2 linked regions of the Tunicatimonas pelagia genome follow. Each later gene encodes a partner of the first gene's protein in a complex. Links are inferred from orthologs where the notes say so. Each region holds a gene or a part of one and is shown on either strand. Other genes may lie near its edges. The genes, in order: P0M28_RS01270 and P0M28_RS00740.

Evidence for each region.
Region 2: the proteins of P0M28_RS01270 (region 1) and P0M28_RS00740 are in contact, whole or in part, in a solved structure (PDB 5XT5), measured with the Bacillus subtilis proteins. The link is inferred for Tunicatimonas pelagia from one-to-one orthologs.

What each region holds. Positions count from the first base shown.
Region 1 is NZ_CP120683.1:309,686-317,675, forward strand. Bases 1,856-4,718 are described here. They hold P0M28_RS01270 (cysteine desulfurase), read right to left. Parts: upstream 3,983-4,718; coding sequence 2,729-3,982; downstream 1,856-2,728. Other genes in these bases: P0M28_RS01260 (iron-sulfur cluster assembly protein), read right to left, coding at 1,886-2,215; P0M28_RS01265 (SufE family protein), read right to left, coding at 2,273-2,725; sufD (Fe-S cluster assembly protein SufD), read right to left, coding at 3,993-4,718. Also shown: P0M28_RS01250 (malectin domain-containing carbohydrate-binding protein), read right to left, coding at 1-710; P0M28_RS01255 (BrxA/BrxB family bacilliredoxin), read right to left, coding at 1,378-1,794; more of sufD, read right to left, coding at 4,719-5,318; Fe-S cluster assembly ATPase SufC, read right to left, coding at 5,378-6,136; Fe-S cluster assembly protein SufB, read right to left, coding at 6,242-7,687; P0M28_RS01290 (Lrp/AsnC ligand binding domain-containing protein), read right to left, coding at 7,851-7,990. UniProt on the Bacillus subtilis protein: Type II cysteine desulfurase that acts as the initial step in the SUF-like Fe-S cluster assembly pathway.
Region 2 is NZ_CP120683.1:193,693-201,806, reverse strand. What follows is about bases 1,946-4,932. They hold P0M28_RS00740 (iron-sulfur cluster assembly scaffold protein), read left to right. Parts: upstream 1,946-3,221; coding sequence 3,222-3,644; downstream 3,645-4,932. Other genes in these bases: P0M28_RS00735 (alpha/beta hydrolase), read left to right, coding at 3,669-4,932; P0M28_RS00745 (aminotransferase class V-fold PLP-dependent enzyme), read left to right, coding at 1,996-3,225. Outside these bases: P0M28_RS00755 (WD40 repeat domain-containing protein), read left to right, coding at 82-1,170; P0M28_RS00750 (HD domain-containing protein), read left to right, coding at 1,275-1,877; more of P0M28_RS00735, read left to right, coding at 4,933-5,891; P0M28_RS00730 (phytanoyl-CoA dioxygenase family protein), read left to right, coding at 6,500-6,865; P0M28_RS00725 (phytanoyl-CoA dioxygenase family protein), read left to right, coding at 6,887-7,255; P0M28_RS00720 (SDR family NAD(P)-dependent oxidoreductase), read left to right, coding at 7,280-8,065; P0M28_RS00715 (GntP family permease), read right to left, coding at 8,058-8,114. UniProt on the Bacillus subtilis protein: Part of the SUF-like system that mediates the biosynthesis of iron-sulfur (Fe-S) clusters. Acts as a sulfurtransferase and thus transfers sulfur from SufS to SufB.

The sequences.
Region 1 (7,990 bases):
CTGGGCTCAGGAGTAGCTTGAGTAGTAGCCGAAGCCACCGCACTATAAGGTGAAGCTACACTATTGTAAAAAACTTTCACCCGAAAGTAGTAGGTAGTATTGGGATCTAGCCCACTACTGGTATGCTGACTATCGCCGTAGTAGCTGGCATCAACTTGGGCAAACCCAGAGGTTGGCGACAGCGAACGCTCGATGGCATAGTCATTACCCAGCGCGGGGTCATCCCAATCCAAGTAGATTTCAGTATCCGACAAAGCAGTTGCTATCAAGTTAGTTGGTGGATCGGGAAGTGAAGTAGCTTCATCAATCACCGTAAAGTTAATCGTGAGAGCCGTTCCGGCAGTACCACCCGCATTAGAACCTGAGAAAGGGGTAGCTGTTAGCGTATGATCGCCTAAACTTGGTGTCCAGTTTTTATAGTCTCCGTTAGTATCTCCTTTCAGAGCGTAGGGAGCAACGTTCTCGGTCTGAAAGTTAGCATTTCCGTCTAAAGCAAAGCGCACTGAACCTACTGTAGCCGGGTTGGTGTTGGCTCGTACATTCAAGTTGGTGGTTGGTAAAGTAGCCAGGTTCAGCATTTGGCCATTTTGTAGTACCCCAATGTCAGTATTGGTGTTCGCATTAACTAGCGTAAGGCTAGTAACCGATTGCGACTGTACCGTACTCCAGCTAAATAAGCAGAATAGAAGTAGTAATAGTTGTTGTCTCATAGGAATGTTATATTATGTTTAGAATTAGTAGTCTAGACAGAACACACCCTTAATTACTCTTCCATTTTCTCGGAAGAAGTTAGCTGTATCGATAAATAACTTCCGTGTGGTACCTTATTAATTAACCCATTTCGGATACAACCGCAGAGGTAAATTGCGACAATAGTAGTAAATATTGGAGGCAGGGTAGTGAGAAAGCGACAGGAATACGATAATTACCGTATATTTTATTACAGGCTATTTAAGATAAATTGAAGCAATTTACAAACATTGCTTGATAAAGATTTAGCTCAATTAACGAGAGGAATACGAATGGGTGAGCCCAGAAAACTCTACCGATAACTTTCTTGGGCGGGGAGCTTGGGGTACAGGGGTAGGAATAATGATGAATAACTCACTTACTCAACAAGATAATAATCAAACTCTCCGCTTAGGATTGCTATTCACCCGAAAAAGTCAGATATAACGCTAGGATGAAATCAGCTAGTTACTAGCTAACTAAATTAGACTTATTAAACCCTCAAAATGGCAACTTACGTGCATTTTAAGGGTCTTTTTTTTTAGCTTCTTACACGTTCATGTATCTGCGAGCTTTCACTTCGTATTTTAAGTGAAATTGCCAAAGGCTCCATTAGCTTATCAGATACATTCTTAGTAAGCAAAGTACTTAGCAGTACTCGTCAAATACGTCTAGCAAATGCTCGGCAATCATTTGAGCCGAACGGCCTTCAATATGGTGGCGCTCCACAAAGTGAATAAGCTCGCCATCTTTAAATAATGCGATAGAAGGCGAAGAAGGTGGATAAGGCAAGGTGTATTCTCGGGCTTTAGCTACCGCTTCCTGATCTACTCCAGCAAATACGGTAGTTAAGTTGTCAGGCTTTTTTTCGGAGTGACTAACCGCTAGTTTCACACCCGGACGCGCTGCTCCAGCAGCACAACCGCAGACGGAGTTGATAACCATCAGGGTGGTTCCCTTATGATCTTCTAAGTGATTAGTAACTTCTTCAGATGTAGTTAATTCGGTAAACCCAGCGGACGTTAAATCGGTACGCATTGGGGCTACTAAGTCAGCAGGATACATATTTATTTTATTTGTAATGAAAATAGTTTAAAAGTTACAAGTTTAAAGTCTCTTTTGTTTAGTAGTAAACCTGTAACCCTAAGCTTGAAACTCATAAAAACCCTAATTCTAGTTTAGCCGCTTCAGACATCATGTCTTGGGTGTAGGGCGGATCGAAAGTGAGTTCAATATTAACGTCATTTACTTCTTCAATCGTCTTAATTTTTTCTTCTACTTCACTGGGAATAGCTTCGGCAGACGGACAGGCTGGGGAGGTCAGGGTCATCAATACGTACACATTGTTGACTGGATAAACATTAATCTCGTAGATTAACCCTAACTCATACACATCTACCGGAATTTCTGGATCATAGACAGTCTTGATCGCTGAAACGATTTTCTCTCGTAGTGCTCGGGTATCGGTCGTAACGGTATCACTCATGAAATTGAATAGTTAATGGTCAACAAATTGAGTAAGCTCAACACCTAACCATACATATTATTTTGGATCACTCTTCGCTATCGCTTGTCGCTCTTTATTTACCAAAGCTGCTAGCTTTATCTGTTTAATCATGGCTGCAAATCCATTGGAGCGTTGGGTTCCAATAAATCGATTCATGCCAATTTTATCAATAAAAAACAAATCAGCATCTACAATGTCATTAGGAGCCTGATCTTGGAAAACGCGCACTAACAAACTTACTAACCCCTTGGTAATCGCCGAATTGCTATCCGCTTCAAAATTCATTTTACTCTCTTCTAGCGAAGGCACCAGCCACACTTTCGATTGGCAACCTTTCACTATATTTTCTTCGCTCTTCTTAGCCTCTTCTAGCGGAGGCAACTTTTGCCCCAACTCTATAATGTAGAAGTTAGTCATCTCCGGGTCACCATCCAGCAAGGCAAATTCTTCTATTATTTCGTTCTGTATTTCGTCAATTGATTGAGCCATAGATTATTTTCCCATCATCTTTACAATACGCTGTAGCCCTTCTACTAATTGATCGATCTCCTCCTTCTTGTTGTACATGGCAAACGAGGCTCGAACTGTTCCTTCCAACCCAAAGTGAGCCATCAGCGGTTCAGTGCAATGATGCCCAGTACGCACCGCAATACCTCGGGCATCTAACATCTGCCCTACATCAAAATGAAAAATATCGTCGAAGACAAACGAAACAACATTCATTTTCTTCTCAGCAGTTCCAATCATTCGCAGACCAGACACTTCACTCAATCGCTGGTGAGCGTATGCTAACAGTTCTTCTTCATATGCTCGCATGGCGGGTTTGCCCAGTTGATTGATATAGTCAATCGCCGCTTTGAGGGCAACTACATCGGCAATATTGGGCGTACCTGCCTCAAACTTGTAGGGAATATCATTGTAGGTCGTTTTCTCGAAGCTTACGCTGCGAATCATCTCTCCTCCACCTTGGTAAGGAGGCATTTTCTCCAAAAGACGACGCTTACCGTACAATGCTCCCACTCCGGTTGGGCCAAATACTTTGTGCCCAGAAAAAATGTAGAAATCACAATTTAGGGCTTGCACGTCAATATCTAAATAAGCCGTTGATTGCGCTCCGTCAATTAGCACTGCCGCCCCTTGTGCGTGAGCTAAATCGATAATTTCTTTTACCGGATTAATGGTTCCTAACGAATTGGAGACATAAACTACACTCACTAGTTTAGTACGCGCCGAGAGTAGTTTTTTATACTCCTCTAGCTCAACCTCACCTCGTTCGTTTACGGGAATTACTTTAAGCTTAGCTCCTTTTTCTTCACAGAGCATTTGCCAAGGCACAATGTTGGAATGATGCTCCATCCCCGAAATAATGATCTCATCCCCTTCTTTTAAGTTAGTCCGGCCAAAAGTAGCTGCTACCAGATTAATGCCATCGGTGGTTCCTTTCGTAAAAACAATCTCTTCCGGCTCATTAGAATTAATGAACTGATGAATTGCTTGACGGGTCTCTTCAAATACAGCCGTAGCTCGCTCAGCCAATGTGTGTACCCCCCGGTGAATGTTAGCATTGTCTTGCTGATAGTAATGCGTTAGTGCGTCAATCACTACTTGCGGTTTCTGCGTAGTAGCGGCATTATCCAAATATACTAACGGACGCCCATTTACCTCTTGATGGAGGATAGGAAAGTCACTCCGAATCTGATCTATATCTAGCTGAGTGGTGGACACTACTGTGTTTTCCGTACTCATAATAAACGCATTAAAAGTTAGTATTCAGTCGCTGATCAATGACCGCCTCAATCTGATGACGAACAAAGTCTAGCTCAATATTTTCTAGCACGTCACCCGCAAAAGCTCTTAGTAAAATGGCTGTTGCTTGATCTTTACTCATACCTCGCGCCCGTAAGTAAAATAATTGCTCCTTATCAATCTGACCAGTAGTAGCTCCGTGCGAACATTTTACATCATCGGCCCAAATTTCGAGTTGAGGTTTGGTATTGATAGATGCGTTGTCAGTTAACAAAATATTCGCATTCGACTGAAAGGCGTTAGTCTTCTGTGCATCCTGACGGACATAAATCTTTCCGTTAAAAACGCCTTTTGAGTAATCGTCCATGATGCCTTTGTACAATTCATTACTGTACGAGTTAGGCTTACGATGGTCTACGGCAGTGTGATTATCCACGTGTGATTTGCCATCTAACATATACAGACCATACATATGCGATTCGCAATTTTCACCATCCAACGCAATATTCAGGTTGTTACGAAGCATCGCCCCTTGTAAGGATACGGTTACCCCGGTGAATCGGCTATCGCGAGCCTGATACACTTCCGTAGTTCCGGTATGATACGCTTTTTCGCTCTCTGGCTGCAATTTGTTGTAGTACACCGACGCATTGGCATCTACCCAAATTTCGCTTACCGCATTCTGATAGCTCGCTCCGCTACCTAGCGTGTAAAACGACTCAATGACTGATAGCTTACTGCTTTGTTCAGCGATGTACAAATTTCGTGGTGATCCCACACTTGCCCCGGCCGATGTGTCGCTAATAAAGTAGACTAAGACCGGAGTTTCTACTACTGTGTTTTTAGGAGCATATACAAATAATCCTTCCTGCGCCACCGCCGTATTAAGTGCCACGAAAGAATCTGATTGATCGGCGGTTTGCTGGGCAAAATACCGGTCGATTAATTCGCTATGGTTTTGGTAGGCTTGGGATAAAGTCGTGATGACCACCCCTTCTTCAGCACTTTCTATCCGCGAAAAAGAAGGCTGAAACGCTCCATTGACATAAACCAGCACGTTCGCCGATAGATCGGAAGGAACAACCCTGTCCAATAAGCCCTGCACCGCCTGAGTATCAACATTAGATTTCGTTAACTCATTGCCATCAAACTCACGCTCTAAAGCCCGGCTAATAGGTGTGTAACGGTATTCTTCGTCTTTTTTTGCCGGAAAACCTAATTTCTCAAAGTCAGCGAATGCTGCCCGCCGACGCTGATGCCAAGCTGAGTCGCCTTGGCCATTGATAGTCTCTTCCCGATCTTTAATATAGGTTATAAACGCTTGTTCTAAACTCATTCGATAATGAATTCAATATTTTCACACAAATGTAATTGGCATATTTGCAGACGATTCCTTCAAGCAGTTACATCTACGGTTTCCTTAATCCAGTCGTAGCCTTTTTCCTCTAGTTCCAACGCTAACTCTTTACTACCTGATTTCACAATGCGCCCGTTATAAAGTACATGCACGTAATCTGGCACAATGTAATCTAACAGCCGTTGGTAGTGGGTTACTACAATGGTTGCGTTATCTTCACTTCGTAAGGCATTTACCCCGTTGGCGACAATTCGTAAAGCGTCAATATCTAGCCCGGAGTCAGTTTCATCCAAAATAGCTAAAGTAGGCTCAAGCATGGCCATCTGAAAGATTTCGTTGCGCTTCTTTTCCCCTCCAGAGAAGCCCTCGTTCAACGAACGACTTAGGAGCGACTGGTCAATATCTACCAGTTTCATCTTTTCCTTCATCATTTTGAGGAAAGCAACCGCATCCAGTGAATCTTTTCCCTTATGCTGACGCACTTGGTTCACTGCTGTTTTCAGGAAGTTGGTTGTACTCACGCCCGGAATTTCTACTGGGTACTGAAATGCTAAAAAAATACCTTCTCGAGCTCTCTCTTCGGGTTCCATCTCTAGCAGGTCTTGCCCCATATATTGCACCGAGCCATCGGTTACTTCAAAATCTTCTCGTCCGGCCAATACCGAGGCCAACGTACTTTTGCCCGAACCATTGGGTCCCATAATGGCGTGTACTTCGCCCGGTTTCACTTCTAGCTCAATACCTTTGAGTATTTCTTTCTCTTCTACCCTTGCGTGTAGTCCAGTAATTTTTAACATAATGATAGGTGGATTATAGCAACGAAATCAGAAGGGCGTCCCACGCTGGACATTCCATGTTGGACACCCTTTCTAATTTCGTAGTGATTCGAAATAATTATGAAGTTACCCTACGCTTCCTTCTAACGTAAGAGCCAGTAGTTTTTGGGCTTCTACGGCAAACTCCATCGGAAGCTGATTGAGTACTTCTTTACAGTAACCATTAACGATAAGTGCTACTGCATCTTCTTCACCAATACCTCGCTGTAAGCAGTAAAAAATTTGATCTTCGCCAATCTTAGAGGTGGTAGCCTCATGCTCAATCTGCGCCGAACTATTATCTGATTCTATGTAAGGAAACGTATGCGCTCCGCAACGGTCGCCCATCAGTAGCGAATCGCATTGCGAGAAGTTCCGAGCATTTTCAGCCCGCTTCATCACCTTTACTAAACCTCGGTAACTGTTCTGACTTACTCCTGCTGATACTCCCTTAGAAACAATTCGGCTACGAGTATTTTTGCCAATATGAATCATTTTAGTTCCGGTATCGGCCTGTTGATGATTGTTGGTTACCGCTACCGAATAAAACTCACCGATAGAATTATCCCCTTTCAGTATGCAGCTTGGGTATTTCCAAGTTACGGCTGAACCTGTTTCTACCTGCGTCCAAGAAATCTTAGAATTCTCTCCGGCACAGATACCACGCTTCGTTACGAAGTTGTAGATTCCACCCTTGCCGTCCTTATCGCCAGGGTACCAGTTTTGCACGGTAGAGTACTTAATTTCGGCATCTTTGGCCGCGTACAGCTCTACCACTGCTGCGTGCAGTTGGTTTTCATCCCGCATCGGGGCGGTGCAACCTTCCAGATAGCTTACGTAAGAACCTTCTTCAGCCACAATTAATGTTCGCTCAAACTGCCCTGAATTTGCTGCATTGATGCGGAAATAAGTAGAAAGCTCCATTGGGCAGCGTACACCCTTGGGGATATAACAAAAAGAGCCGTCACTAAATACCGCAGAGTTGAGAGCTGCGTAGTAATTATCGCCAGGAGGCACCACTGAGCCAATATGCTTCTTCACCAGCTCCGGATGCTCCTGCACTGCCTCACTAAATGAACAAAATATGATGCCTAACTTGGCCAGTTTATCTTTGAAGGTTGTAGCTACCGATACGCTATCGAATACTGCATCTACCGCTACCCCGGTTAACCGTTTCTGCTCTTCGAGCGAAATTCCTAGTCGTTTAAAAGTATCTAGCAATTCGGGGTCTACCTCATCTAAGCTTTTAGGGCTTACCTTCTGCTTAGGGGCTGCGTAATAGATAATATCTTGATAATCAATTTCCGGGAAAGAGACATTATGCCAGGTAGGCTCTTTTAAGGTAAGCCAATGATGGTACGCTTTCAACCGCCACTCCAGCATCCACTCCGGTTCCTTCTTTTTGGCCGAGATAAATCGGATAGTATCTTCATTGAGACCTTTTGGGGCTGATTCCTGCTCAATATTGGACTCGAATCCGTACTTGTAGTCAGATTGGGTAAATTCTTCCAGAATTTGATTGTCCTTACTCATCAGAAATGATTTGTTTAAATTTTAAATGGCTAACGTTCCACACCAAAAAACGTTCATCGAGAATAAAGTTAATTCGGTAGAACTAAAAATCAACATACTTCCTTTTCAGAACGAATTTGAACAGGCGTAGTTACAAATCTTACTAGGAAATTAGAAAAAGATTTTAGTCTCCCAGCTGAATATGACGATTCAAACTTTCTTCTAGCGAAATAAGGGTTTCGGTACGAACAATTCCTTCAATACGCTGAATTTTATCGTGCAGCACTTCCCGCAGATGTTTAGTGTCACGGCAGTGGATTTTAA
Region 2 (8,114 bases), 110 kb from region 1 along the record:
AAAGTTTTATGTTTTTAGGAAGAAGGTTATTTTCGGATAAATATTATCCGTAATTTACTGGTTTAACCTAACTTCTTACCTGTGAAATACTTTCATTTCATTTTCTCGGCTTTTCTTCTGCTCTCAGCGTATGGCTACGGGCAAACCAATATTTATAACAGTGAACAACCCGAAATTATTCCGCTCTGGCACCGAGTGGCTGACTATTCACCCGTACTTCGTTCGGTAGAAGCTGCCGAAATTTCTCCCGATGGCCGATTAGCCGTATCTGGTGCTAAGTTTGGTTATCAGGTAATGCTATGGCGTATTGCCGACGGAGCATTACTGTGGGAAGCAGCTCACGAATCAGAAGTGGAGTGTGTGGTTTTTTCTCCCGATGGTAAGCGAATTGCTACCGGAGGAGAAGATTATTATGTCCGAATTTGGGATGTGGATACTGGAAAAGAGCTTGCTAGCTGGGAACACGACAGTGGATTAGACGGAATCACTTGGTCGCATAATGGGCAGATATTAGCTACTGGTTCCGAAGCAGGCGATGCTTTTCTTTGGGATGCTAGTAGTTACGAGATGCTGGGCAAAATCAACACTGGTTCTACCATCAACTCCCTTCATTTTACTAAAAACGATTCTCTGCTGCTAGTGGGGGGGAATATCCAGACCCCCGATGCTGAAACGGGTAAAACAGTTTACACAGGTTTTGCCAAACTGGTTGACGTAGCTCAACAAAAAGTAATCCGTAGCTATGGCGATCATGCTGCTTCGGTCAAGTCTGTCCGGATATCACCTGACGAAACCATGATTGCCACAGGAAGCTTCGATAGCACCGCTCGGGTTTTTAACGTTGAAACGGGTGAGCTGCTTCATGCTTTTAAAGAACCTTTGCGGGTAGAAGCAGTAGCTTTTACCGGCGACGGACAGTATTTGACTACGGGTGGACATCAGCTAAAAATCTCATTTTACCGATTAAACGACGGGCAACTAGCCTACGAATTACCCGCTCCTCGCACTGAGTACCTGGACTTCTCCGCCGACGGACGATTGCTGCTTACCTCCCACGAGGATAGTGGCTTGCTATCGCTGTACATGATGCTATCGAATACTCAACAACGAGGCAATTACCACGAGATAGCCGATCAACAACTGAATAATCGAGACCTAAAGCCGAAGTGAAAGACTAAATGACTCAACGGTTAAATTGTCTAATTGGTTATTAGTCCACAGTCCACGGATGATAGTCCATTGCATACGATTAAGCGTCCATTAATTATTGTTCTATGAATCTACTATCTCTTAACCGAACGGAGTTTGGTAATCCGGCTAATGAAAACAACGTACCTAGCAAAGCAGAGGCGGAGGAATTATTAAATGACTGGATAAAGAATGATAGCTTGAAACGGCATATGCGCCAAGTTGGTACCCTAATGAGAGCGTGGGCTGAGGAGAAAGAGAACGTGTCTCCGGAAGAGCAACAAAAGTGGGAGGTAGCTGGACTACTGCACGATGCCGATTGGGATCAGTGGCCCGACCAGCATTGTCGTAAAATTATTGAGGAACTAGAAAACCGACAGGTAGCTCCCAGCATAATCCGAGCAATTGCCTCCCACGGGCCAAGCTACTTCGGAGTAGAGCCAAAAAGCAAGATGGATAAGATGTTGTATGCCTTCGACGAACTGTCGGGTCTCATTCATGCCTACTCACTAATGCGGCCTACGGGTTACGAAGGTATGCAGCCTAAAGGTGTGAAGAAGCGATTAAAAGATAAATCATTTGCTGCTCAGGTTTCTCGGGAAGATATTCAAGATGCCAGCCAACGAGCCGGAGTTGACCTCACCGAGCTAATCACGTTTGTTATTCAGCACCAAGCAGAAGTGCGATGAATAATGTATAACAATTAATGATTGATGAATGGTGAGAAGTGAAAGGAAAAGGTGGAAGATTAGAGACTAATAGTAACTTCATCAATCATTACTCATCAGTTATTAAAGAATATTGGTTGTGGTAGAAAGCAAAAAGTTACTAAACGATCCTACTGACATAAAACAGCAGTTTTCGATTTTCTCGGAATTCCCAGAACTGGTCTATTTGGATAATGCTGCTACCACTCAGCGACCCCAGTCGGTCATCAATAGAGTCAATAACTTTCATCAGCGAGAGAATGCCAGCATCCGTCGGGGAGTCTATCGGCTTTCGGCTCGGGCTGCCCAAGAGTTTGAAGCGGCTCGGTCAGCGGTGGCAAAATTTTTCCGTGCTCCACAAGAAAATTGTATTGCCTTCACGCAGGGAGCTACCGAATCGGTGAATATAGTCGCTCGCTCCATTATTGAAGCAACGCTCAAACCCGGCGATAATGTAGTGGTGAGCCTAATGGAACACCATGCCAATCTTATTCCTTGGCAAATGCTGTGTCAGGCTAATGGTGCTGAGCTTCGCATAATTCCGGTAAGCGAGTTGGGTGATCTTGATTTGAGCGAATTAGATACGCTGATTGATGCTCGCACCGCGATAGTGGCCGTGGTGCATATTTCCAACACCCTGGGTACCATCAACCCCGTTGAGAAAATTATCGCAGCGGCCCACCAACGAGAAGTTCCGGTACTGGTAGATGCAGCGCAAAGTGCAGCCCTTTACCCAATTGATCTCACAAATTTGGATTGTGATTTTATGGTATGTTCTGCTCATAAAATGTTTGGATCGTTCGGAGTAGGAATTTTATACGTGCACCCACGCTACCATCGGCAGGTACAGCCCTACAACTACGGCGGAGGAATTATCCGTTCGGTAACCGTGAAGGAGACGGAGTTCTTATCCTATCCGTATCTTCTGGAAGCAGGTACCCCCAACGTAGCCGGAGTAATTGGTTTGGCCGAAGCCATCCGCTTCATTGAAACACTAGATCGAACGAGCCTTGTGAAGCAACTCCACCAGCTTACCAACGATGCCCGCCAGAAGCTAGCTAGCGTTGAAGGGCTTTCGTTGCTCGGAAACCCAGCTCTGAGCAGCAGCCTTCTGTCATTTAGCCTGGACGGAATGCATCCGCACGATATTGCTAGTTTTCTGAATGAAGACCATATTGCGGTACGAGCGGGGCAACACTGCACTCAGCCACTGTTAGACCATTTGGGTGTACCCGCTACCGTGCGCGTTTCGCTGTCCATTTATAATACTCCGTCCGATATTGATAAATTAGTTGGTTCAATGCAGGCAATGAAATCTTTTTGGACATGACTAAGGAAGAACTCAGGCAACTATTTAAAGAAAAGATTGTGCCTCATCAGCGCAATCCCTATCATTTTCAAAGTATTGAAAAGCATAGGCACGAAGTGCTAGCTTACAACCCCTTTTGTGGGGACAAATACCATATTCAAATTAGTGGGGATCAGCAAGGCTACTTTCAGGGAATTGGCTGCGCTATTTCTCAGGCTTCCACCTCAGTATTGCTTCAGCGAATTGAGGGAATGTCTGACGCTGAGATGGCCGATTATTGCCAACAATTTCTGCAAGCCTTAGCTCAAGATGAGCCAGTGCCAGACGATGAGTTAGCCGTACTGGCTGCCCTAAAGCACTTTGAAGGACGAATGGACTGTATCACGCTTCCCTGGAAAGCTCTGCTCGATTATTTTAAAGAGCGTACGAATACCAATTAAAAATTCTTTGCAAAACTGCCTATCATGCGTCAACGCTTCTTTACCGCCACGCCGCTTCCTTTTTTTCTCATTTTATGCGCCGTGGTATCCGGCACTGCGGGCTATCATTTTCAAACGTTTATTCCTCCGGTACTGATGATGCTTATTGGAGCTTCGTTGGGGGCAGGGGCAGCTTGGCTGTTTTATGTTCTTTTTCGACTATTAGGGAAGCTAGTTAATAAACTGCCGTTGAAATTTAATGCTGCCGTATTGGGAACTATAGCTGCGTTGGTGCTGGTGAAATTCACCGCGTTTCGTTGGCCTGATTTGGTCTTCTATCCTGCTGCACTTCTAACCATTCTATTTTCAATGCTGCTGTATTTTAGCGTTAAACAAGTCACCCTCTCTCCTAAAAGTAGTTGGGCTTGGTTGGGTATCGCAGTCACCCTGGTATTTTTGGCTGGTAGCTTTTTCTGGCTACAACAAGAAGGTCGCGATCCCTTTACTGAAAACCTGCCACCGCTTTTTTCCTCAACCAATGTTGCTACGCTAAGCAGCCAGGGGTTGGTTGATCCCACCACTCCAGGAAACTATGAAGTAATTACGTTTACCTACGGCAGCGGACACGATCAGCAACGCCAAGAGTATGCCGAAGGAGTTGTCTACCAAACTCAAACAGTAGATGCTTCCCGGTTGCTGCCCGACTGGAAAGGGAAGAAGAAAAAGTGGCGGGAACGCTACTGGGGGTTTGGGGTAGCGAATTTTCCACTGAACGGACGGGTGTATATGCCGGAAGGTACCGGGCCATTCCCGGTTATTCTGGTAGTACATGGCAACCATAGCATGCTTGATTATTCGGATGATGGCTACGGATACTTGGGTGAGCTATTAGCCTCGCGAGGTTTTATCACCGTATCAGTTGATGAGAACTTTATTAATGGGCACTGGTCGGGGGATTTTCGGGGGAAAGAGATGCCGGTACGAGGATGGCTGTTGCTCAAGCACCTCGAACAGTGGCGAAGCTGGAATCAAACGACCACGCATCCGTTAGCCGGAAAAGCTGATTTGAACAAGGTGCTGCTGATGGGTCATTCTCGGGGTGGTGAAGCTGTTTCTATTGCGGCGGCCTTCAACCAGCTGCCCCGCTTCCCTGACGATGCCCAAGAAGTTTTCGACTTCAATTTCGGAATAAAAGGGATAGTTACCTTAGCTCCTACTGATTATCGCTACAATCGCCAAATCACGCTAAAAGACATTAGTTATCTGTCGTTGCAAGGCTCCTACGACTCAGACGAGGTAAGCTTTTGGGGAATGCGACCCTACCGTCGCCTGATTTTTAGCCTGGATAGTAAAGCGTTTAAGGCCGGAGTTTATCTGCACCGGGCCAACCACGGACAGTTTAATACCACCTGGGGAAGAACTGACTTTGGCGGAACGATGGCCTGGCTACTTAATACCGCGCCCCTGCTATCGGGTAAAGAGCAACAGCAAGCCACCCAGGTGTTCATCACTGCTTTTGCTGAAGCAACGCTACACCAAAATCAACAATACCTTCCCCTGTTTAAAAACATAGCTGCCGCGCGCGACTGGCTTCCGGATAATTATTATCTCACCCACTTTCAGAGTGCTCAGACCGATATTTTGGTGGATTTTGAAGAAGATATTAATTTGACGACAGCCGGCAATAAAGGAGTTATTCAAGCAAAAAATTTGACCACTTGGCGGGAAGAAAACCTGGGCACCCGCGACCAAGGCAGTCAGGAAAATAATGTAGTAATACTAGGTTGGAATTACGGAGAGGACATTAATGCTGACTCTCTGGCTTCCTTTAAGGTGGTGTTTTCTGATTCAGTAGATGTAGATAGTTTAGGTAGTATGGTAATTACCTTAGCATCGGGGAACCCTCAGTGGCTGAACCAGAAAGAAAGCCAACAGCCTGATGAGGAAGCTCGGGAAGAGCTACCGCCCGATGCTACCATTAAGTTGACCGACCGAAATGGGCATAGCGCGCAGTTGCGTATTAGCGATACTAAACCTATTGCGCCCCGACTTAAAACCCGCTTCACCAAACTAGCTTTGCTAGACCGAGAAATGATCGGAACCGAATGGGAGGTGCAACCCGAAACTTTTTATTTTCCACTGGAATCGTTTCAAACAGATAGTTCTGCCTTTGATGTCCAGCAGCTTCGTGCAATTTCCCTGGTATTTGATCAGAATACTTCAGGAGTTTTGGTAGTTGATGATATCGGGTTTAGCCGTCAGCCGTAATTTGTCACCATTTTTTGTGCTGTTGGCTTCTAAGTGCATCTATGTGGTTGGCGGTCGGTAATATCGGAAAAGACTTCAGAAGGTTTGAGTAACGAAGTGCCTTTTTAGCAGAGATCGAAACTTCGAAGGTCTCCCACAGCCAGTAAAGCGATCTTTTTCTGTAACCACATAAAATTATCTAGAACCTTTGCTTCTTAAGAAACAGAGATAGTACTCTGTCAGTATTTAAAATTTACCCAAAGTTTTAGGCTTGGCAGAGCACTAACAATACAAACCACAAAACTTATACTATAAATTTCCAACAGAGGAAGGGTGGGGGTGTACGACAATTTCGCGTATTGCCTTGCCGGATAATACTTTGCGCCCGACGCTCGGTGAATTCCAGCCACCGTGGCGTGGAATCTTCCACATCGTAAGAAGGAAACCCCGCCCAACGCCGGGTGCGTGCAGTCGCTTCGGCGATCTGATCTTCGCCGGGGCGCGGGATACCTTACTTTTTGCAAAACAGTCGTTCACCCGAAGGGTAGCGCAAAAGGCTCACTAACCATTTTCCTACTTATCAAATCACCCGTACTCCCTATTTTTGTTATAAACCTAAACATAACCTAATGATTACTCCTGAGCAACGCCAATTCTTTGAGGAAAACGGTTATCTGAAAATCTCGAATCTCCTTACCGATGAAGAGGTAATTTATTATCAAAACCTCTATGAAGATTTTCTATCTAACCGGATTGACGCCAGCCGTTATCGTTCGGATTTAGGTGGTCACACCAATGATAATACGTCCACGGCTACTGAGCGTATTACTCAGATTATAGTACCTTCCCGTGTTTTACCGGATTTATTGAGTAAGGCGTTGCACCTTAAAACGGATGCTTTAGCCAAACAATTGATGGGCGACGATATGGCTCTGGACTTTGATATGCTGATTGATAAAGCCCCTTTCTCTAATACACCAACTCCCTGGCATTAGGACTGTGCCTACTGGATTGATATGCCAGATAAGCGGGCGGTGAGCTGTTGGGTATCCTTAGACAAAGCTAGACTGGACAATGGTTGTATGTGGTATGTGCCGGGCTCCCATCTTCAGCCAGTGCGCCCGCACCAACCAGCGGGCAAAGGTGGTGGTGCCCTGGAATGTCAAGCTACTGAGGAAGAAGGAGTAGCGGTAGAACTTCAGCCGGGTGAATGCGTTCTGCACCACGGTGGCACCCTCCACTACAGTAGGGGGAATAGTACTGATCTGCGTCGCCGAGTATTTATTACCAACTTTCGTCCCAAGGCTATGATCGCTTTGGAGCGCGAGCAGGGTTACGATCATACGGGTAATTGTGAGGTGCGGGCTACCCTGGCAAATCGCTGAGTTTCTACAAAAAAATAATCAAAAATGAGTGAGAAAAAACTTCCTGGAATTAGTCAATTCGATTTGAGCGGAAGGTCCGCTATCATTACCGGAGGTTCAAAAGGGCTGGGCTTTGCAATGGCAGCCGGACTGACCTCTGCCGGAGCCAACGTTATGTTGGTCAATCGTAACCCTGAGGAAGGTGAACAGGCTGCCAAACAACTCAACGATACATATGAAACCAAAGCAACCTTTTTCTCGGCTGATGTAACGGTTAAAGATCAAACCGAAGCAATGGCGCAGGCTGCCTTAGATGCTTTTGGGCGGATAGACATTCTGATTAATAGCGCAGGAATTAATATTCGGGGAGCTATTGATGAGTTGACGGAGAGTGAGTTTAAGCAGGTGATGGACGTGAATGTTACCGGTACCTGGCTTTGCTGTCGGGCGGTGACACCTTATATGAAAAAGCAGCAGCGGGGTAGTATTATCAATCTGGCGAGTACGCTAGGACTAGTGGGTTTAGCCAACCGAACACCCTACACCGCCAGTAAAGGAGCAGTGGTGCAAATGACTCGTGCTTTGGCACTGGAGCTGGCATCGTTTAACATCAACGTCAATGCTATTTGCCCTGGTCCCTTTCTCACCGAAATGAATGTATCCATTGCCGAAACCGAAGAAGCCAAGCAGTTTATTGTAGGGGCTACCGCCTTAGGCCGCTGGGGCAAACTAAAGGAGGTTCAGGGAGCGGCTATCTTTCTCGCCAGCGATGCTGCCAGTTACATGGTCGGCTCGATGCTGACCGTTGATGGGGGTTGGACGGCTAGATAAAGGTAGTAATCAGAAAAATGAGACTAATTGCCGTAGTAGCCAGAATAAG